DNA from 3 places in the Psychrobacillus sp. FSL H8-0483 genome. Region 2 is predicted to be linked to each of the others. Evidence: riboswitches for the same ligand, from Rfam matches in the RefSeq annotation. Region 2 holds a riboswitch; each other region holds the start of a gene.

Region 1 (10,106 bases), 240 kb from region 2:
ATAGAAAAGAAATAGGGATAAAATAAATCGTACCTTTTGCTTCTTTATCTAATAAACCTGGTTTCACAAATAACCATAATTGGTACATTGCAATTGGTAAAGTAATTAATATAGCTAACACTAAAGCACATTTAACATAAATCATCAGTCCATCTGTGTAGCCAAAGACATTCCACTCGACATGGGCAGCTGTAGGTTGTTGTTTTAAGAAGGTTAATGTTTTTGGAGCCATCCAAAACCCTAAAGCAAGGGATAGGATAAAAGTTGATGCTACTATAATGAGCCTTTTTCGAAGCTCGGTTAAATGTTCGACGAGCGTCAATTCCGGTTCTTGTGCCATTTTGTTTACCACCCCATCTAATCAAACAAAGTGAAAGAAAATAAATATGTCTTTCTTGTATTGTTTTTGTAATCCCATACATCCTATCTTATGAGACATAGGATGTGAAACAGAAATGTTGTATTGTATTACCTACACATTATACTCTTTCCAATGAATTTGTAAATAAAAGTAGTTTATATTTACTTATTTAAACTATAGTATATTATCAATTTGAATCTAATAAATGTCTTTAAAATGCGGGAAGCTGAAAACGTATTTGTTGTCGGTGCAACTGCATTTCCACATAATAGTTGCTACAATCCTACTGGTACAGTCGGAGCGCTAACTTACCGTGCAGCAGAGGGTATTCAAGCTTATTTAAAACAAGGTGGATTACTTGTTAAATAATTTATAAAAAACTCCTTACAAGCTTGTAGAAAGCATGTAAGGAGTTTTTGGTTTTTTATAGATTTAGCTTTGAGCAACTTCATCTTGATAAACTGGTACCCAACCTTCAGTAGTTACAAAGATTCGAACTGCAACAACTTTACGATCTTCCGCAAGCGTGAAGTAATGCGTAATGTTTTCTGGTACTGATATTAAGTCTCCTGGTGATAAATGTACTTCAAAGAAGTTTTCGTCTTTTCCTTGGATAATAAAAACTCCATGGCCACTAACGATATACCGAACTTCATCATCTGTATGAAGATGTTTGCGCTCGAAGTTTTTCAATAATTCATCTAAGTTAGGGTTAGAATCAGATAAAGAAATTAAATCTGCTGCTTCATAGCCACGACGCTCTGAAATGTCATCAATCTCTGTTTTGAAAGCATTTAGAATTTCTTCTTTTTCTACATCGCTAAGGTCGAATTTTTCGCGAAGATGTCCTGGTAATTTTTCGATTTCCCAATGCTCATAAATAACTTCTTGTTTCTCTAAAAATGCTGCAACCTCGTTTTGTGCTTCAATTGTTTCGTTCGTTCCTTGAATTTTAATGATAGCCATTTTATTCTTCCTTTCTTATTTTGATTTTAGTTGATGTAATGTCAATTGATACTGAAATAAAAACTCACAAGCTTCTAGTAGTTTTTTGGCCTCGAATGCATCACTACCCCAAACAGTAATACCGTGGTTACGAATTAAAACCGCACCTTTCTCAGCGAGTATATGAGACTTAAATTCTTCGGCAAGACTAGGAATGTGCGCATGGTTTGGAATGATAGGAATGGAGAGTATATCATCTTCCTCCCACAGTCCAAAAGCTTTAATGAGTTCTTGGCCACGGCAGTCGATTTTCCCGTTATCACCGTATAATTCAGAGATGACGTTATTTGCAACTGTATGGACATGGAGGCTACATCTAGCGGATGTCTTAGAATAGATAGCGCAGTGCAATAATGTTTCTGCTGATGGCTTTAAATCCGTTTTTTCAACGGGATTTCCACTTGCGTTTACGAGTAAAAAGTCTTCTGGGGTTCTCTTCTTCTTATCTTTTCCGCTAGCTGTGACTAGAAATTCTATTGGATTGTCGTGCACTTTTATAGCCAAATTTCCGCTAGTTCCCATAAACCAGTCCCGAGAAGCTAGTTCATCTTTTATGTCTGCTAACTCTTCCCATTTACTTTGGAGTGTGGTCATATTTCTACACCTAACTTTGCGTCAATAATATTCATGACATCTCGGAAATTTTCGAAAGGTTCATAAGGGATATTCAATTCCTCACACTTAGTAATGAGATAGTCTCTTGCTATAACGAGATCTGCCATTTTGGCAGCTTCTAAATCTGTTATCGAGTCTCCAATTACAACACTTACCGCATCATTATCTTGGAGTTGGCGAATGATGGAGGGCTTACAGCACCCGCAGCCTTGGCTGGTACATTGTTCATCACATCCATGTGGAAACTCGATTTGTATTGTCTCTCCTGAAAAATTGGATGCATTACAATAAACATCCGAAAATGGACCGAACTCTTTAAGCATCGGTTCTACAAAGAAATCAATACCACCACTAACGATATATAGTGGTAGGTTGTGTTTTCTCGTATATGAAACAAATTCAGCAAATCCTTCGCGAATCTGTGCTTGCTCTAACAAATAGGAAACGATTTGATCCTTTAAAGAAGCGGGTAACAGAGCAAACATTTCTGCTACACCTTCACGGATAGATTGCTTTTGTCCTAAAATATTCTCTTTGATCGGCAAGTATTCGGGAGGAGCGAATTTTTTCATGATAGAGATAATATTGTCTTGATTTGTAATAGTGCCATCAAAATCACAAAAGATGACTAGCTTGCTCATAATGCTTACCCCCACAGTTCCATTGCTTTTTTTAATTCACTATATTGTTTTGCAGCTTCTGAAAGAGGAATTCCGTCAAGCACAGCCGATACAGCTTGCCTAAAAGCGAGTCCTCCACCAGTAGCACCTGCAGGATGGCCATGTACGCCTCCACCAGCATTAATAATGCTATCGATTCCATAGTCCTCGATTAATAGCGGAACTAAGCCAGGATGAATACCTGCAGAAGGTACTGGAAAGCTTCGTTTTATTGCACTTACTTTCGTCAATTCTTCACCAAGCGAGAGTGCTGCTGTTTTTTCTAGTGCAACGCTTCCATAAGGTGAAGGGAATAATGAAAAATCTGCTCCTGCATAACGTGTTAATTTTCCAAGTAGTAGTGGAGTAGCAACCCCGTAAAATGGGGAAGATGTGAACGCACCGCTATAAGCGGGATGAGCCATAAACGGTAATTGGATATTCGGGTCTTCCACTAGTTCTTGAAGTACATCAAGGCCATATGCATGGACGTTAAATAAAAGAGCATCTGCTCCAAGTTCTTTTGCTTTTTGTGCTTTTGCTTTTAATCCGGATGTTCGTCCAGATAAGTTAACGGCATAGAGCGTTCGGTGTCCGGTTTCTTCATACACTTGATGCAATACTTCTTGAGCAGTTGTGACACGTTTCTCAAAAGGAGTAAGCGGATTGTCAAAAAGAATTTCATCATCTTTTACGAGATCAACTCCTCCGAGCGCTTGGTGTCGAAGTTGTTCTGCTAAGTAATTAATATCTCGACCAATTACTCCTTTGAATATACTCATGATGAGGGGGCGACCATATACCCCTAGTAGCTCACGGATACTATCAATACCGAATCTTGGTCCTGGAAAGTTAGTCAAAAGCTCTGGAGAAAATTCTAAATCTAAAAGCTTCACTTCACCATCGAGCGATAGTTTGCCAAAAACAGTTGTTAAAATGGCTGGTAAATCTGCCGAGAAATTAGCACTAGGATATTCTATTTTTATTTCCGCTTTGATTTGGTCTGGTTTCAGCGGATGGTGAACATATTCAAATTCTGTAATCGAAACAACATTTCCTTTATGCTGTTTTAATTGTTCCTGTTCAAGTAATGGTAAGTCCGTCCAGGATCCAACTGTTAAACCAAGTGCGATACCCTCTGCTTTTTTTTCAAAAGATCCGGGCTTACCGTACACCTGATAAAGAGAGGTTACACTACTCATTATTCATCACAATCCTTTTAGATAAAATCAACTTCACCTTGGCGCAAGGGCTTTTGCTAAGCTCGTCGCAGTTGCGGATAAGCTGGCGCCTTTCGCTTTTCTCGAAATAAAAAACCTCTTCAAAAAAGAAGAGGTTAAAGGTTTAACGACTTCTTATTTCCCAGTCAATGGACTGCAAGAATTAGCACCGTGTCTAGTAACTAGACCGGTTGCCGGGTATCATAGGGCTCGTCCCTCCACCTGCTCTAAATAAGAAAAATTTATTCAATTGAGATTAGTTTTGTCAAATTAATAATGATTATTTCATGCAACAGAAAGATTGTCAATATAATTTTTAGAATGTTTTTTTTATTGAAATAAATTATTGACAACTCTTTTTCTAATATGCTAGGATTCATTTCAAATAGCATAAATTTGTAAGTAATAGCACTCTTATCAAGAGCAGGCAGAGGGTAATGGCCCGATGAAGCCCAGCAACCGACCGTAATACCGTTGTGAAACGGGGCGCTTTTCGCGCCGAGATGTATATTCTCGTAAGGCACGGTGCTAATTCCATCAGAAAGGTAACTTTCTGAAAGATAAGAGGCGAGAAGTCTCTTATTCTACGCCTCTTTCTTTTGAAAGAGGCTTTTTATTTTGTAAATGAAAGGTAGAGAAGAATGATGATAACTACAAAAAAACAATATGAATCATTAACAGAAGAGCGTGCAATTTTATATGCGAAAGAACTGAATTTCTTTCCAAAGGAAGCGGAATTAAATTGTCGCGAAATTGGTGATGGTAACCTAAATTATGTGTTTCACATAAAGGAATGTAATGGAGAGAAAAGTCTCATTATCAAACAGGCTTTACCATATGCAAAAGTGATTGGAGAAAGCTGGCCACTAACGTTAAAACGTGCCGTAATTGAAGCTAATGCATTAAAAAAACACGGTGAATTTGCGACTGGATTGGTTCCGACTGTATACGCGAGCGACGAGGAACTTGCAATTACGGTTATGGAGGATTTATCCCATTTAAAAATTGCACGCGAAGGATTAATTCATTATGAATCTTATCCGAAGCTATCAAAGGATATTGGGGAGTATCTTGCTCAAACCCTTTTCCATACATCTGATCTTGCATTACACCCGTTTGAAAAAAAACGACTAGTGTCTGAGTTTTCTAATCCAGAGCTATGTAAAATTACAGAAGATCTTATTTTCACGGATCCATTTTTTGATCACGATACAAATGACTATGAACTTTCGTTGAGAGAAGAAGTGGAAGCTATTTGGAATAATGGGCCATTAAAACTGGAAGTCGCGAAATTGAAAAAAAGTTTCTTGACGGAAGCGGAAGCATTACTTCATGGAGATTTGCATACAGGAAGTATCTTTGCTAGCGAAACAGAAACGAAAGTGATAGACCCAGAGTTTGCTTTTTATGGACCTATGGGATTCGATGTTGGATTATTTTTAGCAAATATGATGGTGCAATCCATTACAAGAGAAGCGGAAGAGCGAATTGTGATTCTCGATCATATCGAACAAACGTGGGAAGTGTTTTCATCCAACTTTTCTACACTATGGAAATCAAAAGGTATTGAATCCTATAAAGATACTGAGGGATTTGAAGAGTACGTATTGGATAAAATTTTCACCGATACACTAGGTTTTGCTGGTTGTGAATTAATTCGGCGTACAATCGGGTTAGCACATGTGAAGGATTTGGATGGGATTGCAGATGACGAAAAACGAATCCTTTTCAAAAAACAGGCTTTACTAATAGGGGAAGCACTCATATTAAAACGCAATGAAATTAAATCTATTCATGCAGTAATTGCATTACTGGAGGAGTTACACAAATGAGTATTCCGTTATCGATAGAGTGGACCAATAAGAAACTTAGAATTATAAATCAGCAGAAATTACCTCTTGAAGTGGACTATTTAACACTAGAAACAATAGAAGATGTGTACGATGCAATTGTTACTTTAAAAGTACGAGGGGCTCCTGCTATTGGTATTACAGCTGCATATGGCTTAGCTAGAGCTGCTCAGCATTACGAAACAAATACATTAGAAGAGTTCTATCAGCATTTGGAAAAGGATGCCTTGTATTTAGGGGAATCAAGACCAACAGCCGTCAATTTAGTTTGGGCGTTAGATCGTTTGCAAAGAGTAGCTAAAGATGCTGCAACTATTCAAGAAGCGAAGGAACTGTTGTTAGAGGAAGCTATCGTCATTCATAAGGAAGACGAAGCATCATGCAGAAATATTGGTGAATTTGCCCTCTCCTTACTTGAAAATCAGACGAAAGTTATGACTATATGCAATGCAGGATCTATTGCAACTGCAAAATATGGAACTGCGTTAGCCCCTTTCCATCTTGGAAGCGAACGAGGAAAACGGTTTGAAGTATTCGCTTGTGAAACTAGACCAGTGTTTCAAGGTTCACGACTGACTGTTTGGGAACTTCAGCAATCAGGTGTTGACGTTACGCTGATAACAGACAGTATGGCCGCACATACAATCGGTGCAAAAGGAATTGAAGCAATTATTGTTGGAGCAGACCGAATAGTTGCAAACGGTGATACTGCTAATAAAATTGGAACTCTTAACCTGGCATTATTAGCGGCTGCATATCAAATTCCGTTTTATGTGGCTGCACCGTCTTCCACTTTTGATTTAACTATTGAAAATGGAAAAGAAATACCGATTGAAGAACGTCCATCAGATGAAATAACACATGTTGCAGGAAAGCAAGTAGCCCCATTAAATACAAAAGTATTTAATCCTGCATTTGATGTCACACCTGGCAAATACATTACAGCAATCATTACCGAAAAAGGAATCATCTACCCGGAATACAATAAAAATATTCCCGCTTTATTGGGAACAGAAAAAGGAGAAAGATCATGAAAACAAAAATACATTGGATCTTATCGGTACTATTAATAATTGGTGTCTTATTAACAGGATGTCAACCAAAAGGAGAAACAAAGGAAGAAGCACCTGCTTCCACTAAATCGGAGGTTTCCGATAATCCATTAGCAGGTAAGAAAATTGCATTAGTTATGCAACAAAACCTCGGTACTTTCTCGGCTCAGTACATTGAAGGTGTAAAAGAACAAGTGGAGAAATTTGGTGGAACTGTCACGGTGTTTACTTCTGAAGGGGATCTAGCTAAAATGGCTTCCAACCTTGATGCAGCAGTAAACCAAGGTATGGATGGAATATTAATTGATCACGGAACAAAAGAAGCGCTTAACCAAGGAGTACAAAATGCTGTTGATAAAGGAATACCAGTAGTAGCTTTTGATGCAGGCGTGGAAGTGGAAGGGATAACAGTATTAGAGCAAGGCGATCAAAAGATGGCTGAAATGACTTTAGAAAAATTAGCAATTGATGCAAATGGAGAAGCTAACATAGTAAAAATATGGGTAGCAGGTTTTGCTCCAATGGAAAGAAGACAAATTGCGTATGAGCAATTTTTAAAAGAAAATCAAGGAATTAAGGAAATCGCAACTTTCGGTGCAGCTACACAAAATACAGCACTAGACACTCAAGCGCAAATGGAAGCAATTTTAAAACAATACCCAAATAAGGGGGAAATTACAGCTGTTTGGGCGGCTTGGGATGAATTTGCAAAAGGTGCAGTTCGTGCGATTGAACAAGCAGGTAGAACGGATATAAAAGTTTATAGTATTGATATGAGCGATGAAGATTTACAAATGATTCAAAAAGAAAATAGTCCATGGGCAGCTTCAGCTGCTGTAGATCCAATGGATATAGGGCGTATTCAAGTTCGCTATTTATATCAAAAAATAAATGGAGAGACTCCAGAGGAAAGAGTTGTCCTAGAACCAGTTTTTGTTGACGCAGAAAAACTTCCAGCAGAAACGGTGACAACAAATGACTTACATGAGTTTATCGAAGGCTGGGGTGCCAGCGAACAAGGTTACACAGATGCATTGAAAGAGTTAGAAAATCAATAACCTCAACTAATTGCAGCTGTCCTTAAAAGTGGACAGTTTCTTTTTTAGAAAGGAGTGTATTTATGGCAAATCCTTTTCTTTCAATGAATTCAATACGTAAATCATTTGGAAATGTGGTAGCACTAGAAAGCGCAGAATTTCATCTAGCAAAAGGCGAAGTGCATGCATTGCTCGGTGTAAATGGTGCGGGTAAAAGTACGCTTATAAAAATTTTATCAGGCGTGTACGAACAAGACGAAGGGGAGATTTGGATAGACGGTGAAAATGTTCGACTCCGATCACCAAAAGCGGCAAAAGACCAAGGGATTTATTGCGTTTATCAAGAAGTGGATACAGCAATTGTTCCTGAATTATCCGTTGCTGAAAATATTATGCTAGATACAATTGCTACTAGCAACCGTTTGTTCATCTCAACCTCGAAGTTGTACAAAGAGGCGAGCCATGCACTGAAGCAACTGCAAGTAGAAAACATTGCAGTACAACAACCAGCATTTAAACTTACTTTAGCTGAAAAACAATTAGTATTAATTGCAAGAGCCCTTGTTAGCTCAGCAAAAATAATCATTTTCGACGAACCAACTGCTCCTTTGTCACTTCATGAATCAGATAAGCTTTTTTCAGTAATTAACAAACTAAAAACGCAAGGTGTTAGTTGTATATTTATTTCACATCGACTTCCAGAAGTGTTTGAAATAAGTGACCGAATTACCGTAATGCGTGATGGAAGGCTAGTGGAAACTTTTCATACACTAGATGCAGAACCAGAAATTATTATAGAAGCAATGCTTGGTGCTTCTTTTGATCAGGAGCAGGTAACGCGAAATTATACATTAGGAGAAACAATACTCGAGGTAAAAGGATTATCAGATGGTCAAAAATTAAAGGATCTTTCGTTTACTGTTTCAGAAGGAGAAATTGTTGGTATTGTAGGACTCGTTGGTGCAGGGAAAACGGAGCTGGCCAAAGTGTTGTTTGGTTCAAGTCCACAAAAAAAGGGTAGTGTAATGCTTTCAGGTAAAAACCTAAACGTAAAACATCCCGAGGATGCAATACGTGCCGGCATGGCACTTATTCCAGAGGAACGCAGAAAAGAAGGCCTTTTTGTGCATGAGTCTTTACAAACGAATACTTCTTTTCCGAACTTAAAAAAATTTTCAGGCCTATTATTTATGAATAAAAGAGCTGAAAAAAGTTTTGCAAAGGATATCATTAATCGACTACAAATTAAAACAGATCACACAGAAACACCGCTTGTCCATTTAAGTGGGGGAAATCAACAAAAAGTAGTTATTGGAAAATGGATGTCACGTAATTCCAAAGTCTATTTATTTGATGAACCGACCAAAGGTGTTGATATCGGTGCAAAAAAGGACATTTTTAAGCTAATTCGTGACCTAGCAGAGGACGGGAAAGGTTGCCTATACTTTTCTAGCGAGATACAAGAAGTAATCGGTATTTCGGATCGTATTTTAGTTATGTATAATGGTCAATTCGTGAAGGAGTTTTCACGTGCAGATGCGACCCAAGAAAGGATTTTGCTGTATGCAAGCGGGGGAAAAGAAGAATAATTTACAAGAGCAAGGTATTCAATTTATTTTTAAATACGGGGCCATCGTTTTATTATTTATAATTATTTTATATTTTAGCTCCATCAGTAATGTTTTTTTTACATATGGAAATTTTACAGATATATTACGTTCCATTTCTATCGTTACTCTCTTAGCGTTAGGTGTGACTTTTACACTAGTAGTAGGGGGTTTTGATTTATCTGTAGGTTCAACCATGTCTCTATCTACGGTCATAACAGCTTCTCTAATGGTATGGTATGAAATGCCACTTTGGCTTGTGTTAATTTTACCAATATTAATTGGCGCGTTAGTCGGATTGCTCAACAGTTTTCTGATCGTCGTAATAGGAATTCCTGATCTACTCGCAACGTTAAGTATGATGTATATTGTTGCAGGTTTTCATCGCACGTACACAGAAGGCTATTCGATTTATAATAATATGCCTCTTACTGCCGGTGGAACTGCCCCAGGTCAATTGTCGGATGCATTCCTGTGGATTGGTCAAGGAAGAATGCTTGGATTACCAGTTCCGGTATGGATTATGCTTGTAATGGTGTTGCTCGCTTATGTTGTACTCCACCATACTCGTTGGGGACGTGTGCTATATATGACAGGAGGAAACGCGGAAGCCGCAACCTTGTCAGGAGTGAATATCCGAAAAGTGAAATGTGCGGCATACGTGATTTCGGGTATTTTTGCTTCTATGGCAGGTATATTA
Region 2 (10,106 bases):
AATTGGATAATCGACAGCTGTGATAATGCAGCATTTTTTATTAAAGCTAATTTCTTACGTATTTTCTTTTGATTTTAATACCGATGATTTCGTATTTAATATTTTCGTATAGTAGCTATGTAAAAACATACCCAAAATAATAACGCTAAGTCCAACTAGAGCAATTGGTTCTGGTAACGGAACATGGAGCAACACCATTTCTCCAATAATAACGAAAATGATTTCAGTGGACTGTGTTGCTTCTACAGCCGCTAATTTTCCTTGATGACCACGAACACGATCAGTTGCCATAAAGAACAAAATCGTTGCAATAACACCCGAACTGACAGCAACAATTAGAGATTGAACAATTTGCTCTATTGAAGGCAAACCTACCGTGAATATTGCGTAAATCGCTAATAAGATCCAAGCGGGCATGGAAGCGATTGTCATACCTAAAACCCGTTGAAATGTATCCAGTCGACCGTCTAAATGCCCCATCATCTTCCTATTCCCTAATGGATAAGAAAATGCCGCTACTATAACGGGTAAAATTCCAAGAAGGATCATACTTAACGAAATAGCTTGCGTATTAGGAATCTGAATGAGGATAATACCTATTAAAATAACTAATGAGATGAAAAGAGAGACGATTGGAATTCTTTGTTTAATAATTCGATTCTTCACCTTTATAGAAAATAGTGGTGCTAGAAGGACACCGGCCACAATTGTAAATTGCCACATTCCAGATATCAACCAGCCTGGCCCATAGCCTGCTGCAAACGTTAGTGGAGCATAGAACAATACGAAACCAACAAAGCTCCATAACAGCCACTGCGTCGGAGCAGTTTTTAACTCTTTAAATGTGGAAGATAGACCTTTTCGATAAGATACGATAATAAACAAAAATGGCACCATAAAAAAGAAACGGAGGGAAGAGCTCCAAAGCCAACTTCCTCCGGATATTTCCATCGAACGATTTAGTATAAAGGTTACTGCAAAAAATAAAGACGCTAAAATACCAAGTAATATTTCACGCAAATGACCACCTACTTACGCTTGTTTTTCAAACGCTTGAATAATACCTTTTACTACTTCTGTTGCTTTCTCCATAACATCCACTGATATAAATTCATATTTTCCGTGATAATTTTCTCCACCTGTAAACACGTTTGGAGTAGGCATTCCCATATAAGAAAGTTGAGATCCATCTGTACCACCACGAACTGGAATAATGAGAGGTTCGATATCTAATGAAACCATCACATCTCTCGCTACATCTACAATTTTCATAACAGGGGTAATTTTTTCACCCATATTGTAATATTGATCGTTTAATTCAACTGAAATAGCAGCATCTCCGTATTCTGCTTTAATTTTCTCTGCAGTATCTAAGAACAATTGCTTTTTCGCTTCAAATTTTTCGCGGTCATGATCACGGATTATATAGCTAAGTTCGGTTTTTTCAACATCCCCATTAATATTCATTAAATGGATAAATCCTTCATAAGCTTCTGTTTTTTCGGGAACAGCATCTGTTGGCATATGTGATTGGAACTTAGTCGCCAGGGTAATCGCGTTTACCATTTTCCCTTTTGCAGAACCAGGGTGCACACTTGTGCCATTTGTTACAACTTTTGCACCAGCTGCATTGAAGCTTTCGTATTGCAATTCACCAAGAGGGCCACCGTCCAATGTATAAGCGAATTTTGCTCCGAATTTCTCCACGTCGAATTTATGAGGTCCACGGCCAATTTCTTCATCAGGATTAAAGGCAACACGGATTTTTCCGTGTTTTACTTCTGGATTTTGAATGAAATATTCCATTGCGGTCAAAATGATTGCAATACCTGCTTTATCATCGGCACCTAAAAGGGTAGTACCATCAGTTGTAATAAGTGTATGTCCAACATAATTGTTAAGCTCAGGGAAATCCTTTACAGTCATAACTGTGCTTGCGTTCAAGTTGATATCTTGGCCATCGTATTTATCGATACGCTGAGGGTTTACGTTTTTCCCTGTGTAATCTGTCGCCGTATCAACATGTGCTAAGAAACCGATTGTCGGAAGATCTTTGTCTGTATTAGAAGGTAAAGTAGCAAACAAATACCCGTTTTCATCTAAAGTAATTTCCTCCAAACCTAATTCTGCAAGTTCTTTTTCTAAAAGATGAAGCAAATCCCATTGACCTTCAGTAGATGGGCAAGACGAGCTAGAAGCGTCAGATTGTGTATCTATTTTTGCATAGCGTGTTAAGCGCTCGATTAATGTTTCTTTCATGAGAATAAATCCCCTTTCAAAATTATAAGTATATTCTTATTTTAGCAGATTCTTTCGGGATGCGGAATAATGAGCATAGATACTAAAAGCAAATAAAAATTGTGCTCCATAATAGGGAATCATAATAAAGGCGTCCGAAAAGGGAATATCAATAATAAATTTATTAATCGCAAGTACAGAGTCCGAGAAAATAAATAAAATTGCCCCAATGATAGCAAATTTATTAGCCGTTTGAAAAGCATTCCAACCCATCGTTAAAATAACGAGCATATAGATAACTACTGCAACAGTTAAAATATATTCACCTTGTGACCATACAGTACCTGCAATCCAGATGCCCATTGCAACTCCATACGCAAGCAACATTACAGCAGCCCATTTCGGAATAGGTATTGCTTTTATTTGTCTAAAAGCGAAAATATACCAAATGTGCCCGATTAAAAATGTAATAAGACCAATAATAAACCAATAAATTAATCCATCCGCAAGCATACATATAAATAGCCCAATGAGTATGAGCATTTTATACTTTTTGGGCTCTCCAGCAGGTTGCAAAAAAGCAAACAATAAAATTAGTAGCATTGGAATTAGTTTAAAAATAATTTTAGTAGATACAGGATCTTCTGGTATGAAGAATATATAAACAATTCCCATAACCGCAATGAAAACCGAAATAATTTTACTCCACATAAAAAAGCAACACCCCTCTATTCTTATATTCGTTACTGAAATTTAATATCCTGCAATATTGTATGCGAAAGAAAAATAAAAAAAGAACAAGCCTAAATAATTGCTCAAGCTTGTTCTTGCATCTTTTAATATTCTGGGGGATTACTAGTTACATACGTTCCTGCGATAAAATCATGAATTGCACGTTTGTCTTCTCGTAGTCCTACCATAAAAGCACTCACGATAACGCCTATTCCTAAAGTGCACACATATATAAAACCAGCAACAATAACTCGTAAAATCATTGTTCCAAAGCCAGGTTTTGTGCCATCTACTTTCACAATTCGAATACCCAATATTCTCTTTCCGACTGTATATCCATACCATAAAACAGGAACAATTAATGAGTAGAGCATGTTCCCAAAGCTTGTAATGGGAGTTTCCTCCCAATCCCCAACGAGTAGGTAGCTAATAATTGAAAGTGGAATACCAATAATTAAACTATCAAAGATACCTGCGAAAAAACGTATCCAAAATCCAGCCGGGTTTGTCATTATTCACTCCCTTCTTACAAAGCAGAGTCATCCACGCTATTTAAATATTCTTCAATAGAACCAATTACCGATTCTACACAACCGTCTTCAAATGGAGAGATTAGATTCGCTTCTGCTACTAATTTTGTGAACGATTTAGAACCGCCTAGCTGGCAAAGGTGTAAATAATCTTTCCAAGCAGCTTCGTGATCTTCTCTTGAACGCTTCCAAAATTGGAATGCACAAATTTGCGCTAATGTATAATCGATATAATAGAATGGACTGTTGTAGATATGTCCTTGACGTTGCCAAAAAGCACCCGCTTCTAAGTAACTATTACCATCATAATCACGGTGAGGTAAATAAATCTCCTCAATTTTTTTCCAAGCAGCTTTTCTTTCAGTTGGTGTCATTTCTGGATTTTCATAAACAACGTGTTGGAATTCATCTACAGCTACACCATAAGGTAAGAATAACAAGCCACTACTTAAATGAGCGAATTTATATTTGTCTGTTTGCTCTTTAAAGAACAATTCCATCCAAGGCCAAGTGAAAAATTCCATACTCATCGAGTGAATTTCACAAGCCTCGTATGTTGGCCAAAGGTATTCTGGAATTCCAATATCGCGGCTGGAGTATACTTGGAATGCGTGCCCTGCTTCGTGAGTTAACACGTCGATATCACCAGAAGTTCCATTAAAATTAGAGAAAATGTATGGAGACTCATAGTTATCGATAAATGTACAATAACCACCTGATTCTTTTCCTTTTTTAGCAACTAGGTCCATTAAATCACGATCAATCATAAACTGGAAAAACTCAGCGGTTTCAGGAGATAACTCTTCGTACATTTTCTTTCCATTCTCTACAATCCACTCAGGTGACCCTTGTGGGGTAGCATTTCCAGACAAGAAATTAAGGGATTCATCGTAAAACTTCATATTATCAATCCCAATTCTCTTCGATTGGCGCTCATATAACTTAGTTGCAACAGGTACGATAAAGTCACGAACTTGATCACGGAATTTTTTCACCATCTCCGCATTATAATCGATTCGATTCATACGGATATAGCCTAGCTCCACAAAGTTTTTATATCCAAGCTTCGTAGCAATTTCATGACGTACCTTTACAAGCTGATCATAAATATCATCGAACTTCGCTTCATGCTCTTGGAAGAAACCGAATCTTGTTTCCATAGCTTTTATACGTACATCACGATCCGTTGATTCTCCGTATGGGCCAAGCTGGGCAAGTGTCAATGTTTCCCCGTTAAATTCCACTTGTGCAGAAGCAACAAGCTTCGAATAGTCAGAAGACAATTTATTTTCCTTTTGCAAAAGTGAAATCACTTCAGAAGAAAAGGCTTTGATTTGAAAATCAGCAAGATCAAATAATTGGCTGCCCCATTTGTCTTCTAATTCTTTTCTAAAGGGTGAATCAACAAGTGCTTTGTAATATTCTGTAACCAACTCTTCTATCTCTGGAAGTATTCCATCAAAATGATCACGTTCGTTTTGATAAAATTCATCATTCGTATCAATAGATGCACGAATGTAAACTAAATTAGATTGCGTCGAAAAGTCATTGCGAAGTCCATTCAGTTCTTGAATTGTTGCACTTTGTTCTTCAACTGAAGAAGCTTGTTTAAACTTTGCCAATGCCTCACTAAACTTTACTTTGCCTTCTTCTAGATTTGGTCGTTTGTACTCATAATCTTGAAATGTAACCAAAGGTATTCTCCTCTCGATTGCTTCTTAGAATAAAAGCGTTTACAACTTAATTGTTTAATATTTTCAGATAAATTGCAACTATTAAAATTAAATTGATTTTTTATAGACGTTATTATAAAATGTTTATAAAATAACAAACAAAGATTGGGTGTGTTTATTCGTGGAAATTTCAGAGCTGTTTTGGAATGCTGACGCCAATCAATTAAGGCAGGGTTACAAGGAAGAAAAAGAAGTATTTGTTTGCCTATTATGTGGAGAACAGGTAGAGAAAGGGCTTATTTATCCTGAGGATAATGTGCTCTATGAAGCAGAACGTTATATGAAACGGCATATCGAAACGGAGCATGGATCTGTATTCCATTATCTAATCGGGTTAAACAAAAAATTAACCGGATTAACCGACCATCAAAATAGTCTCCTTCGATTATTTTATGAAGGAAAAAACGATGCAGAAATACAATCAGAGTTAAATATTGGAAGTGCATCAACCATTCGCAACCATCGCTTTGTATTGAAGGAAAAAGAGCGCCAAGCAAAAATATTCTTAACGATGATGGAATTGTTGAAGGAAAAAGATGACCATGCACCAACCTTTCTTCCACTTCATAAAAATGCAACGATGGTGGACGACCGTTACAATATAACAACCGAAGAGCAGCAAGAGGTTGAAAAGAAATTTTTCCTAGCAGGAATAGACGGGCCGCTAGTAAAATTTCCAAAGAAAGAAAAACAAAAGCTGGCTACACTTCGTGTCATCATCAAACGATTTGAACTAGAACGCATCTACAGCGAAAAAGAAATAAACGAGGTACTTAAAAATGTATATGCTGACTTCGTCACTTTGAGACGTTATCTAATCGAATACGGCTTTTTAGATAGAAAAGACGATGGCAGTGCGTACTGGGTGAAAAACTAAAGTAGAGGATTGGATAAAAAATGGAGCGAAAAAAGGAACTAAAACAAGAGTATAAAGAAATTAAAATAGAAGGTGGCATCTATGTCATCACGAATAAACAAAACGGAAAAAAGTTTGTCGCTTCTACACGAAACTTCAAAACATTAAATGGCACCAAATTCACGTTAGAAACAGGAACGCATACCAATCGATTACTCCAAGAAGATTGGAAACAATTCGGTAAAGAAGCATTTGAAATCGAGCAAATAGAAGTATATAAACCATCTAAAAATCATTCCACGTCTGAAAAGAAAGAACTAGAAAAGCTCTTGGAAAAATGGATGGAACAATTACAGCCATATGGGGAGAGGGGGTACCATACGAAGAAAATTTGAAGTAGAAAGGCTTCCGAGGAATTGGAAGTCTTTTTTGAATGAGTTAATACAGTCTTATTTACAGGTTGAAATATCATCCTTTACTAGACAAACTGCGTCCGAACGAGAGCGATTCCACTCTTACGAGAGCTCACCATGTCTATGCAAGAGCCGGCGTGTCCAAACGAGAGCAGTCCGGACGGAAATGAACACGACAAAAAAATGACCCCAAACGTACACATTCGGAGTCATTTCCCTACAATATAGGTTTTCAGTAATGCAGCGCGTTCACGTAAACGCGACTTCATTTCGCTAATTTTTGGTGTCTTAGCTGCTACAACATCTGCGTCCCAATCGATCTCTTCTGCAAGAATTTTCGCACGTTGTAAATGGTAGTCACTTGTAATAATCGTTACGGATTCTACGTTTTTCGGTAGGAGCTTTTGAGAAAATAGCAAATTCTCATAAGTAGAAGTAGATTGATCCTCTACGATGAGTCTATCTTCCGCTATTCCGTGCTCCAATAGAAAAGCTTTCATGACCGCAGCTTCTTCGATGTCTTCGTCCGGTCCTTGTCCACCAGACAATACAAGCTTCACATGCGGATTTTCTGTAGCATAAGTTAGTGCAGATTCCAATCTATAACGTAACGCGAGGGAAGGGATATTGCCTTCCTTCACTTTGGCACCAAGAACGATGGCGTATTCATTCGAGCCATCTGCTTTAGGTTCCAGTCCATCATTGATCCATTTACTAGTAAGCATCCACATACCGAGTCCGCTAGAAGCAATCACTAATAAAGGAATAAGCACAATCCACCTCTTCTTTTTGTTTATGCAAATCACCCATTTCATTTACATGGAAGTCTTCTTTTTCCTTAGAAATGCAGATATCCTTGGCTCTTCTTTCCTAGCTAAGCGTTGGAAGTTTTCGATATGCAAAATAGACGCCATGAATAATAAAAGTGCAGCAATCGCAATTGGTGCAACTCCATCTGCAGTCCAAATAGAAGCACCCACAAATACAAAGTAAAATACAAATACACCAATTAATAAATAATCTGTTAAAAAAGTAGCACCAATTAATAATAAAAGACCGATTAGCCCAATAGGCCAATGAATAGCCAGAAGCACACCAATAATGGATGCAGTCCCTTTTCCACCTTTAAAACGAGTGTAAATGGGGAAGTTATGTCCTAAAATGACTGCGGCACCAGCTAGATAAAGTAATAAATCCAACTCGATAATTGAAAAAGTAGCAAATTGCTCTGTAAAAAAGCGAACACCGATAATAACGAACACACCTTTTAAAATATCGATTGCTGCAACTAACATCCCGTACTTCATTCCAAGAACAATTGCTGCATTGGAGGCACCAGAGTTTTTTAAGCCTTCTTTTTTTATATTCACTCCACTAAAAAATTGGGCTACCTTTGAACCGTGCATAGCTCCAATTAAATAGCTAATTACTATGATGCTAATACTCCAAATTACCATCGTATGTCACTCCCTAAAAAGTATTCCACTATATTAAACGTATCAAGTACAAAGAAGTTTCAGAATTTTTGTGAAAAACACTTGACGAACAGATAAATAGAATCATATACTGTGTAACAAGATGGAAAAATAATCTAATACTCTTATCAAGAGTGGCGGAGGGACTAGGCCCTACGATGCCCGGCAACCAACAAGTTCTAAACTTGGAAAGGTGCTACATCCTACAAATTCAGGTTACGAATTTGGAAGATAAGAGGAGGAACATGCGAAATCGCACCCCTCTTCTAAATTGAAGAGGGGTTTTTGTTTGTTCTCAATCCTCTCCCGACTCCGAAGTATCCATCTAAACTACTTTCTAGGAGGAATTCAAATGACAAATCTTCAACCAGAAACACTTCTTTTACACGGTGGTCAACAACCAGATCCAGTAACAGGTTCACGAGCAGTTCCAATTCACAAAACGACTTCTTTTGTATTTCGTGACACAGAGCACGCACAAAATTTATTTGCTTTAAAAGAATTTGGTAATATTTACTCTCGTATTACAAATCCTACTGTAGATGTTTTTGAACAGCGAATTGCTCTACTAGAAGGTGGAACAGCAGCAGTTGCCCTTTCTTCAGGAATGGCAGCAATTGCATTTTCTATTTTGAATATTGCGGGAGCAGGAGACGAAATTATTGCAGCGGAAAACTTGTACGGCGGTACCTTTAATTTATTTGCACATACATTGCCACGCTACGGAATTACAGTTAAATTTGTAGATTCCACAGACCCAGAAAATTTCCGAGCAGCAGTTACAGAAAAAACAAAAGGATTTTTCGCTGAGATTATTGGTAACCCAAGTTTGAACGTGTTAGATGTTGAAAAAGTGGCAGCGATTGCAAATGAAGTAGGAGTTCCTCTTTTAGTAGATAATACATTCGCAACACCATATGGCTCGAATCCGATTAAACATGGTGCTCATGTAGTCATCCACTCTGCGACGAAATGGATTGGTGGTCACGGTACAACAATCGGAGGAGTAGTAGTAGACGGAGGAAACTTTAATTGGGATTCAGAGAAGTTCCCTGGATTCACAGAGCCAGACGTAACCTATCACGGCTTGCGATATGGCATTGATGTGCCTACCGTAGCATTTGCGATTAAACTACGCGTTCAATTGCTTCGTGATTTTGGTCCATCCTTAAGCCCAGATGCAGCATTTTCTTTCCTTCAAGGGTTAGAAACACTTCATCTACGCGTTCCTAAGCACAATGAAAACGCACAAAAAATTGCAGATTATTTATCCAATCACGAGGGTGTTGAATGGGTTAACTACTTAGGATTAGAAGAGCATCCATCTTATGAACTGGCACAAAAGTATTTATACAATGGCTTTGGTTCTATTCTTACATTTGGGGTAAAGGGTGGAAAAGAAGCTGGCCGACATATTATCGATAACATTGAAATTTGGTCGCATGTAGCAAACGTAGGTGATGCAAAATCGTTAATTATTCACCCTGCATCTACCACACACCAACAATTAACTCCTGAAGACTTAGTGAAATCAGGTGTTACAGAGGACTTAATTCGCTTGTCTGTAGGGTTAGAAGCAGTGGAAGACTTGCAAAATGCACTTGATAAAGTACTTGTAGGAAAAACAAATGTCCTCTCTAGATAGAATTTTGTTGTTAGTTGAGAGAAAATAGTCTACAATATGTAAAATAGTCAATCAATGTTCGGTTGGTGTTTTATTAGAATATGAATATTTGAACTCAATTGTGCAGATTCATTTGGAGGAGAAAGTATGGCGAAAATAAAAGCAGCAATCTTAGGTTTTGGAACAGTTGGCCAAGGGATTTATCATATTGTGAATGAAAAAAGAGAAGACTTAAAAAACTCGTTAGGATTGGATATTGAAATTAGTGCCATTCTAATTAATAATTTATCGAAAGATAGACCAGAAACGCCTGGCGTACTAGTGACAGATAATTTCGAGGATATTATGAATATCCCTGGCCTTCAGGTTGTCTTTGAAGCTATAGTCAATGAAGAACCAGCGTATAGCTATTTATGTAGAGCGATTGACAATGGGTGTCACGTTATTACGGCAAATAAAGTGATGTTTTCTAAATATAGTATCCCACTACAAGAACGCTCAAAAT
Region 3 (10,106 bases), 720 kb from region 2:
AACTCCGAATTACGGCTATTCGTGAGCGGCATAATGCCAATGAAAATAGGTGTAGATAGATGGTTGGTTGCTTCATATATTTCATGCAATTTCTCTTTTGTATAAACAGGCTGCGTGATGAAATAATCTGCTCCACATTCTATTTTTTTCTCCAGTCGCTTGACAGCACGATCGAGTATGCGAACATTTGGATTGAAAGCTGCTGCAACGGAGAAGTTTGCTTTTTTTCGAAGCGATTTTCCCGAGAATGAAATACCTTCATTTAGCTGTTTAATTAATTGAAGCAACTCTAAGCTGGAGACATCATAAACACTTGTTGCACCTGGGAAATCTCCAATTTTTGTTGGATCGCCAGTTACAGCCAGTATGTCATGGATGCCAAGTGCATCAAGCCCCATTAAATGTGATTGCAAGCCAATCAAGTTGCGGTCACGACAAGTAATATGTGCAAGTGGACGAATATTATTTTGCAGCTTTAGCATGGATCCCATTGCCATATTGCTAATTCGCGGAGAAGCTAGTGAATTATCCGCCATCGTGACTGCGTCAATTCCAGCGGCATAAAGCTTGTCGGCCCCTTCCATGAAAGTAGATGTATCCAAATGTCGGGGCGTATCCAGTTCAACAATAATCGTTCTTTCCGTCTTCGCTTTTTCGTGGAGTGGCTGATTGATTGTTGGCTCTGCTTCTTGAATAACAATGGCTGTTTTCGACTTTACGATTTTATTTGTAATCGGAGGTAAATTACCGATTCTTTTTTTCACCGCTTCTATATGTTTTGGTGTCGTCCCGCAGCATCCACCGATTAAACGGACACCTGCTTCCCTTAGGTATAATGCTGCTTTACCAAAATAATCTGCTTCGGATTCGTATACAATACGTCCATCCTCTATATCGAGCAGACTCGCATTTGGATAAGCAGAAAGAAACGCTTTTTCAGGGAGCGTGACCGCTTCAAACGCTTGGATTGTATGATGAGGTCCTAATCGGCAATTGACTCCTACAATGTCGGCCCCAATTGCTGCTAGCTGATGCAAGGCTTCATTTAGCGATAAGCCATTTTGCAAGATACCTGGCTCATGCATCGATACTTGGGCAATGATTGGCGTATCCGTCATCTTGCGCAAATACGTCACAGTGGTCGTTAGCTCCTCCAAATCATAGTACGTCTCTAACAGTAAACCATCTGGATTTCCCGATAAAAGTTGAGTTGCTTGCTGGTCAAGCGTTGCAATAATTTCACTGATGGAGGCATCACTCTTACGTATTCCTCGGATGCCACCGATCGTCCCAAGCACAAATTGTCCTCCTGGTGCAGCAGCTCTCTTCGCAATTTGCATCGCCGCTTCATTGATTTCTTTCACTTGATGCTCTAACCCGTATCGCGCCAACTTAATCGCATTCGCTCCATATGTATTCGTTTGGATAATATCTGCTCCTGCAGCGATATAATCTTGATGAATCTTCTCTACAATCTCAGGTTTCTGTATGTTTAATTCTTCATTACAATAATCAATTCCGTATGAATAAAGCAGCGTCCCCATTGCTCCGTCTGCAGTTAACATATTTGTTTGCAATTTCTCTAACAATCCCATTCGCTCTCATCCTCTCTAAAATACAAAAAAAGCCTTCTATGAAAAAGAAGGCTTTACGAGTATGCAAAATTCGTACCTTCTCATCTTTCAGACCATAATATGTCTGCTGGATTTAGCACCTGACCATTCGGCTGGTTGCTGAAGCTTCAAAGGGCCAGTCCCTCAGCTTCTCTTGATAAGAATTCACTATTCAGTTTTTTATTATTAGGATTATACTACCTTTCTTCAACTAAAGCGTCAAGATGTGTTTCGAATCTTCTAGATATTCAGATTAGAGGTGAGAAGATTATCCTATTGTTATTGGTTATTATCCGATTCTTTTATTTATTATCCGATTTTCATGGGTAATCATCCGATTATGATTGTTTATTATCCGATAATCTTACTTTATTATCCGATTCACCTATTTAAGTCCCAATTCCACTTATAAAGTGTATTTCTTTTTGCTGATCCCTCTCTCATAAGCTCCATTGAATTCAATATACGTGAAACAGATTGGAAAGATTCCAACTTCAAAAAATATCGACACTGCCGATTATTAATACTCTCCCCAACTAATACAAACCATTCCCAAATCGCTTTCTCGTGAGCGAGTCGTTCCACATAACCACACCTCAAACAGTTCCAGCCATTTTTCCTTTTCACCATTCCTAACTTTTCACACTTCTCACAACAAACCCCAGTCAGCAAATCATTCGGGTGGATGCCCCATCGACCACACATAGGATAAGGAAAATACGATTGATGGCTAGCCACCATTTTCTCTGCTAACTCATGCATTTCATCCACCTCTAAACACATTTTCTCTCGAGTAATATTCCTCAGAAACACAGGAATCGTTTGATGAAGTATTGTAGGGTAGTTAACAGATGACTCAACTACCAATACCTTTGCGTTCGTCAATACAATCACACCATAAATAGGAATCCTCACTCCGCGTACTTGCAACCAGTCATCGAGCAAACATATATTGCGCTCCATTTGTCCCTCTGGACTTTCAAACACATCCACTTTCCCCTCATCATTTTCTCGTTCTAGCTGCAAAGGATTTTGCTTAAAACGCAATCTTCCACCTATATTTTTACTCTCTAAAATAACCGCATAATACTGCGTAACAAATACTGTATCAATCTGAAACTTTCCATACGATTCTAAACTTATATCATGCAACACCACGTACTCAAACGGAAAGGAATACTTCTGAAACACCCCGTCCACTCGCACTTCCCCGTGAATTCCAGCCTTCGCCATATGCATTTTCGAATGAATCAAATCCTTCATGCCGTGCATTTCTGGCAATCGTCTTTCTAACAACTTTAAACCAATATAACTGTACTCATTCGAACGTGTTTTCACTATCAATAAACCACCCCCATTCGCATCGTATCACATGAACAATAAATGTAAATTCCACTAAAACACCGACAATTCCATTTCCATAATAAAAAAAGGACCAAAATTATATTTTGGCCCCAAATTTGCATTCACAATTAAATTCTTACATTCTTTCAGCTATTAACTCAGCCGTTTCTTTCCCATTTTTAATACAAGCTCCTATACCTACCCCATAATAGGAACATCCTGCAAGCATTACGTGAGGAAACAGTGAATCCATTTTCTCGTTCAACGATTTAATTGCTTCGCCATGCTCTAAATGATAGTTTGGCATTAGATCATTCCATTTCGTTACTTCTACCACTTGGGGTTTACCATTTAGCTTCAAACTCTTTTCGATATCTTGTAAAGCCACTTCTACTAGCTCGTCCTCGCTCATATGCTTCATGCCTTCATACGCGGGATTAGTGCTCTTATAAAACATACGCACAAGTAAATGACTGTTTTTGGATGTGTGCTTCCATTTACGACTTGTCCATGTGCATGCATTACATTTCACATCGCTATTTTCAGAAACAATAAAACCTGTTCCCTCCGCAGGGAGCTGTTCATCTGGAATATCAAATCCCAAATAAATACTAATAAGTGACGAGTTTTTTAGCTTATTAAAATCGTTATCTAATTCCTCATTTTGCAATATTGCTTGCGCAACATTATGTGGAGTAGTTAACACTATGTAGTCTGCTTCAATGTACGCATCGCTAGATAATGATACTTCGTAAGTTGTCCCCTTCTTCACAATTTTCGTTGTGTGGACTCCTTTTAAAATAGTAGATTCATTCAGTTCTTCTTCCATACGATCGATTAACGTCGAAAGTCCATTTCTAAAAGAGATGAATTTTTTATTCGCAGCAGCCTGAAACTGTGATTTATTTTCACCTAAGCCTTTTATGATACTACCGTATTTGTTTTTATAATCAATTAAGTAAGGTAACGTAGAAGCTATGGTTAGCTTGTCCAGATTCCCAGAATATACGCCGGACAATACTGGAGCAATTTGTTTCGCTACTAATTCTTTTCCTAAAAAATGCTCTAAAAATGAACCAACGGAACTCTCTTTCGTAAAGCTTTCATTTGGTAAATCAAAATCTTTTAATGCTTCCTGTTTTCCAGCCTCAGATACTAATGTGCTGCTATTTAAAGATTCCACACTAGTAGGAATTCCGAATACGGTATCCGCTGGTATTGCGTGTAGCTCATTGTTTGTATAAATATAGGAAATTCCCGTTGCATTATAAACAAGCTCGTCCTGTAGTTGCAGTTCTTCTACCAATGGCATAACGCCTGTATTGCGAGCAACAATAGAATCTGCTCCCACTTCCATGATGAAATCCGCTTCTTTAACAGAGTAAATTTTCCCGCCTAAGTAATCATTGGATTCAACTAAAACCAATTCGACATCTAGTGATTTTTCTATTTTAAGTCTATGTAAATAATGCATAGTGGACAGTCCTGTAATTCCTCCACCTACTACAACTACCTTCTTCAAAATTATCACTCCTTCTATGTAATCAAGAATAACTCACTATCCCTAGTATAAGCAGTAATAAAAATATATAGTATGATTTCTCTCACTCTTCCTATGTATTTCTGCAAAAAATCTCTAATAGTTTTCAGGATTGTCAAATTTCAAGGGTGCTGTCCCTAAAGTCATATAGTGACTGAGAGATGGCCCCTTTTCTAATGTATTGATTTCCGTTCCAGACGGACGCTTTCCGCGGGCATGGCTTCAGTCTCCTCGTCGCGAGCTCCTGCGGGGTCTTCAGCTCACGCTATTCCCGCTGGAGTCGCCGTCTTCCACTACATTCAATTGCTTCCAAAAAAATAGTTATTTTATAAAAAGTATACAAAAAACAGGTGTAGAAAAAGACTCTTTTTTCTACACCTGCTTCAATTTATGGGCTTATTGGACAGCCCCAGTAATCTTTCTAAGTACAGCTCGCACTGGACTGCCATCTGCTCCTTGAATCTTTAACGGCAGGGCAATCAATTCATAATCGCCAGGTTCCACATCTTGGAGTAATAAATTTTCTAGAATATGGACGCCGTGATGATAGAGTGCATAATGGGCAGGTAAGTCTTTATTATCGAGAGAATCAACGGAAGGACGATCCACTCCGATTAAGAAAATACCCTTTTCCTGCAAGAAAGCACCTATATTTTCTTTCAGCACGGGAATGTGACTAGGAAACTGCTCCACACAAACATTAGCAGCAGTTTTTAATAATAAACGCTCCACGCCATCTAACTCAAATCTTTCTAGTTCTTTCCGTCCGATTTCATTAACTCCTATTACATCAAATACTCTAGCACGGCCAATATAAATATTTACGTCGAGCATGTCAATCGTCGGTCCGTCATTATCAAAATGGAACGGGGCATCCGCATGGGTTCCGGTATGCACACTTGTCATGATCCGACCGATATTAACAGAACCAGTCTGTTCTTTTGAAAATGCTATGTCAAATTGAAAGGCTGTATCGCCTGGCCAAGTACCGATTTTATTGGATAAAGGTTGCGATATATCGATCCATTGTTTTTCCATCTATTCACCTCTATAAAGTTGTTCGTAAATCCCATAGCTCTGGAAAAAAACGATGATCGAGGACTTTGCGCAAATAATTAACTCCTGATGAGCCACCTGTCCCAACTTTAAAGCCAATAATACGTTCAACTGTTTTCATATGTCGGAATCGCCATTGCTGGAGCCAATCCTCTACATCCACTAACTTTTCTGCTAATTGATATAAGTCCCAATATTGATCGACATTTCGATATACTTCCTTCCATGCTTCCGCAACGCTCTCATCTCCACCATATGTTATCGAATAATCACGCTTCACTACTTCCGTGTTAAGAGCAAACCCTGCTCTTGCTAATGCTTGTATCGCTACATCGTAAATACTTGGTGCAAGGAATGCTTTTGTTAATTGCTCATGTAGTACTACGTCCTTCTCATAGATTTTAAGAATATGTTTCGTTTTAAAACCGAGGGCAAATTCAATTTGTCGGTATTGAAAAGATTGAAAACCAGATGCTTTTCCCAGCTTGTCTCGAAACTCTAAATATTCAGCAGGTGTCAATGTGGATAACACATCCCATGCTTGAATAATCTGTGTTTGGATTTTCGTAACACGTGCAAGCATTTTAAAAGCCGCTTGCATTTTATTTGATTGTATTGCTTGAATCGCACTAGATAGTTCGTGAAGTATAAGCTTCAACCATAGCTCACTTACTTGGTGAATAATAATGAAAAGCATTTCATCGTGATGTCCAGATAAACGTTTTTGACTAGATAAAATATCGTCTAGACACAGATACTCACCATATGTCATATCATTTCGGAAATCTGTATAGATTCCTTTTTCGCTTTTTAATTTTTCATCCGATTTCGAACTAGACTCCATCAAGTAACCCCTCCTATTTTATGCAATGACGTCTCGCTTGTTTTCATACTTCAGATATGCTTGCTCTTGCATAATCTCTTTTAGAATTTGAATAGTATTCCATACATCTTCAAAGGTGTTATAAAGGGCAACCGGCGCTAAACGAATACCATTCGGCGAGCGAAAATCAGGAATGACATGAAGTTCTTTTAACGCCTTACAAATACGAGCAGCCTCTTTATGCACAATATAAATATGCCCCCCGCGACGATCCTTTTCACCTGGATTTCCAATTGTAAAAAGATAGTCACTCAGCTCTTCTTCTATTAAGAACATCATATAATCTGTCAGTCTTAAGGATTTATCACGAATTTGATCTATCCCAGCTTCCGCAAATATTTGCAGTGATCCGTATAATGGCGCAGCGCTTAAAATATGTGGTGTACCAATCTGATAAGCCCCCGCATTAGATGCTGGTGTCATGTGAATAGACAAATCAAATTGCTTTTCCTTATCCGAACCAAACCAACCTGAAAGGCCAGGTCGTTGTCCAAAATGCTTGCTATTTACATATAAACCCGCAACAGCTCCTGGACCTCCATTTAAATGTTTATAGTTACACCAAAAAGCAAAATCTACATCCCACTCCTGTAACTTATGCGGTACGGAACCAATAGAATGACACAGATCAAAACCTATAAAAATATTTCGTTTATGCGCCTCTTCTGTTAGCAATTCCATATCTAAAACTTGTCCGCTGCGATATTGAACACCAGGTAATACAATAAGTGCAATATCATCTGTCATTGCTTCAATAATATCTTTCTCGTCTAACGTTTCTCCGTCTCTACTTTTGACAAGTTTCAAATGTTCTTCGGGATCATACCCATGCAATACTAACTGACTATTAATCGCATACAAATCAGAGGGGAAATTCAATTCATCTGCCAATATTTTCGTTCGTGTTCCTTTTGGTTTATAGAAACTAGCAATTAACTGATGTAGGTTCGATGTGGTAGAGCCAGTAATTATGACTTCTTCTTTTGTCGCACCCACAAGTGGTGCACACATTTCACTCAACTTTTCGGAAAAATAAAACCAAGGATGCTCTCCTTTCGTCCAACCATCGATACCATATGACTTCCATGACTCCAGCATTGTCAACAGAGTAGTTTCTGCTCTCTTTGACAATAATCCTAACGAATTACCATCCATATAAATAACACCCGGCTGCACATAAAATTCGTTCCGATACTTTTTTAAAATATCCTGTTCATCTAAACTCTTTGCATAGTCCAGCGTATTATTTCGCTCCATAAACTATCATCCCTCACCCAGTAAAATGAATTTTCTTTACTAATATTCTTATGTCAATTAAGTACACATTAGTATAGAGATTCTCTTAGTCTATTTAATGATTCGCTTTCCGCGGAATCTCATGCGTCGCGCTAAATTCTCTTAAATTAAATACTGCTAATAGTTACTACAAAAATACTAATTTCTAGTTTTTCAGTGCCTTCTATTTAGGAAAGTCTATTTTGTGAAGAAAATCCGCGAGACTCCTATGGAATAACGGGTGCCAAGACACCGCTGCAGCCGAGGAGCATAGGCAGTTCATCCGTGGAAATCGAGCGGATTTCCATCCATAACAACATGATTGTTTAACAGTGCCCAAATTAAAATGGGGCTGTCCAATAAGCCCATAAAATGAAGCAGGTGTAGAAAAACGAGTCTTTTTCTACACCTGGTTTTTGTATACTTTTTTTAAAACTACTATTTTTTGTAGGCAATTGATTGTAGTGAAAGACGGCGACTCCAGCGGGAATAGCATGAGCTGAAGGCCCCGCAGGAGCGAAAGCGACGAGGAGACTGAAGCCATGCCCGCGGAAAGCGTCCGTCTGGAACGGAAATCAATACATTGGAAAAGGGACCATCCCTCAGTCAATGTATGACTTTAGGGACAGCCCCATTAGTGCCCATCTAATTAATTTGAAACTTCACTTGAACTACTATTAATAGATATGTCATAAGCAATGAGCGTAACCCCAAGTCTGTCCTCCAGTTCCTTCAGTTCTTGCAGCTGCTCAACATCGAGGTGTGCTATTTTACTTTCTTCCATTTTATTATTCATCCTTTCTTTACTAATTAGTTTGACACTCAAGCTTTGGTCTATACATAAAAAATTCGTATCCACCCTCTATTTAATGTTATGGAGCATTCTATAAAAATTCATTCATTACTTCAATTAGCACCAATAAAAAACAAGGCTAACTCTCATAAAAAAGGAGGTAGCCTTGTTTTTTGTCTATCGTTAAGGATTTGTCGACCATAATCCCGCTGATTTAAGCAGAATGCGTGGATTCATTTTAAGCTGAGCAACCATAAAGTCTGCAATATCTTCCGGCTGCATTACTTTTTCTGGATTGCCATCCGTTAGTTTTAATTCTACCGCCATATCGGTAGCAACCGTGCTTGGAGTTAACGTGCTAACACGGATATTTTGCTTTCTTACTTCGAGCATTAATGACTCACTCAATGCGATAACAGCGGCTTTTGACGCACTATACGCGCTCGTTACAGGAGCACCTTTTTGACCTGCAGTAGATGAAATATTGATGATGTCTCCCGCTTTTCGTTCGATCATTTCAGGTAATACCGCTCTCGTTACATAATAAACACCCATGACGTTTACTTGAATAATTTTCGTCCAATCTTCTGGATCCACCTCAAGAAAGTGACCGAACTTAGATATACCAGCGTTGTTCACTAAAATCTCAATTGAACCAAGCTCCCCGCGAATTTTATTAACAGCAACATTCACGGACTCCATATTGGAAACATCTGCAGTAGCTAATGAAACCTTTACACCAAATTCTTTTAACTCAGCAGCTACTGCTTCTAAATTTTCCATCGTTCTTCCCAACAATCCAACATGAATACCTTCTTTTGCAAATGCTATCGCTGTTGCTCGTCCTATCCCTCGACCTGCTCCAGTTATTAGTGCAGTCTTACCATAAATATTTTGCATATGTATCTCTCTCCTTACTATATAATCCTACATACATATGCTAACCCCACCAAATAATAAAGTATAATAATTTGCTTCCTGCACAAGAAAAAAAACTGACCCTAACACTATTTATAAGTGTTAGCTTCTATCATCGTTCTTCAAGATAATCTACTAATGCTATAATCACACCCAAAGTTATATGAAATATTCCAAATGATCTTCCCCCATCACTAGAAGGTACTAGCAGCGTCTTTAGTATCAATGCAATCCCAAATAAAATCATAGCAATTGCTATTCCCATCGGCCTTGCATATGCACTTGCCTTTTTATTTTTCCTGTTACTAAGAACGAGAGCACCCAATATTATAAGAACATACCCATAGCCATGCATGAGCAAATTTCCTACTGTGCCAAAAGAATCTACTGATAAAGCTGTGAAGAAAATTCCAAAGAAGATTGATAACGAACCCACAAATATTCTCATTCTACCTCCACATAAACACGTTTTTTGATTACTTAATTATCCCATAAATACTTATTAATAACATTTTAAATTTCAGTTTTACATACGATAAAGAAAACTCCTCCACTTTGTGCGTACACACAGTGGAGGAGTTTTTATATGGGAACAAGTTGTTATAGGTTAATACCTCAAGCCATATCCTTTATCAGCAATCGCGTGGGCTAGTGGAATAATCGAAACGGCCAAATCTGCATAGG

The links. Region 2 has a riboswitch for S-adenosylmethionine ahead of MHB48_RS00905 (O-acetylhomoserine aminocarboxypropyltransferase/cysteine synthase family protein). Riboswitches for the same ligand answer to the same signal wherever they lie in the genome.
Region 1: linked by a shared signal. The riboswitch ahead of mtnW (2,3-diketo-5-methylthiopentyl-1-phosphate enolase) and the one ahead of MHB48_RS00905 (O-acetylhomoserine aminocarboxypropyltransferase/cysteine synthase family protein) in region 2 are both predicted to bind S-adenosylmethionine.
Region 3: linked by a shared signal. The riboswitch ahead of MHB48_RS17415 (bifunctional homocysteine S-methyltransferase/methylenetetrahydrofolate reductase) and the one ahead of MHB48_RS00905 (O-acetylhomoserine aminocarboxypropyltransferase/cysteine synthase family protein) in region 2 are both predicted to bind S-adenosylmethionine.

The regions. Positions count from the first base shown of each region.
Region 1 is NZ_CP152052.1:4,063,130-4,073,235, reverse strand. Features, by position in the region: gene tatC (twin-arginine translocase subunit TatC) at 1-340, opposite strand, end outside; gene MHB48_RS20040 (hypothetical protein) at 554-730, shown strand; gene MHB48_RS20035 (cupin domain-containing protein) at 794-1,327, opposite strand; gene MHB48_RS20030 (methylthioribulose 1-phosphate dehydratase) at 1,343-1,960, opposite strand; gene MHB48_RS20025 (2-hydroxy-3-keto-5-methylthiopentenyl-1-phosphate phosphatase) at 1,957-2,622, opposite strand; gene mtnW (2,3-diketo-5-methylthiopentyl-1-phosphate enolase) at 2,628-3,842, opposite strand; SAM riboswitch class I at 3,993-4,098, opposite strand; SAM riboswitch class I at 4,272-4,427, shown strand; gene mtnK (S-methyl-5-thioribose kinase) at 4,502-5,692, shown strand; gene mtnA (S-methyl-5-thioribose-1-phosphate isomerase) at 5,689-6,744, shown strand; gene MHB48_RS20005 (sugar ABC transporter substrate-binding protein) at 6,741-7,820, shown strand; gene MHB48_RS20000 (sugar ABC transporter ATP-binding protein) at 7,883-9,388, shown strand; gene MHB48_RS19995 (ABC transporter permease) at 9,363-10,106, shown strand, end outside.
Region 2 is NZ_CP152052.1:167,112-177,217, forward strand. Features, by position in the region: gene MHB48_RS00860 (multidrug resistance efflux transporter family protein) at 55-1,020, opposite strand; gene pepT (peptidase T) at 1,033-2,259, opposite strand; gene MHB48_RS00870 (lysoplasmalogenase) at 2,296-2,949, opposite strand; gene MHB48_RS00875 (RDD family protein) at 3,075-3,482, opposite strand; gene MHB48_RS00880 (M3 family oligoendopeptidase) at 3,497-5,194, opposite strand; gene MHB48_RS00885 (DUF2087 domain-containing protein) at 5,355-6,110, shown strand; gene MHB48_RS00890 (GIY-YIG nuclease family protein) at 6,131-6,484, shown strand; gene MHB48_RS00895 (YdcF family protein) at 6,712-7,275, opposite strand; gene MHB48_RS00900 (glycerol-3-phosphate acyltransferase) at 7,318-7,959, opposite strand; SAM riboswitch class I at 8,100-8,215, shown strand; gene MHB48_RS00905 (O-acetylhomoserine aminocarboxypropyltransferase/cysteine synthase family protein) at 8,330-9,622, shown strand; gene MHB48_RS00910 (homoserine dehydrogenase) at 9,749-10,106, shown strand, end outside.
Region 3 is NZ_CP152052.1:3,585,869-3,595,974, forward strand. Features, by position in the region: gene MHB48_RS17415 (bifunctional homocysteine S-methyltransferase/methylenetetrahydrofolate reductase) at 1-1,595, opposite strand, end outside; SAM riboswitch class I at 1,673-1,777, opposite strand; gene MHB48_RS17420 (nuclease-related domain-containing protein) at 1,995-2,951, opposite strand; gene MHB48_RS17425 (protoporphyrinogen oxidase) at 3,094-4,479, opposite strand; gene kynB (arylformamidase) at 4,894-5,535, opposite strand; gene kynA (tryptophan 2,3-dioxygenase) at 5,546-6,397, opposite strand; gene kynU (kynureninase) at 6,416-7,693, opposite strand; gene MHB48_RS17445 (hypothetical protein) at 8,361-8,495, opposite strand; gene MHB48_RS17450 (3-ketoacyl-ACP reductase) at 8,688-9,404, opposite strand; gene MHB48_RS17455 (hypothetical protein) at 9,535-9,870, opposite strand; gene MHB48_RS17460 (S-layer homology domain-containing protein) at 10,030-10,106, opposite strand, start outside.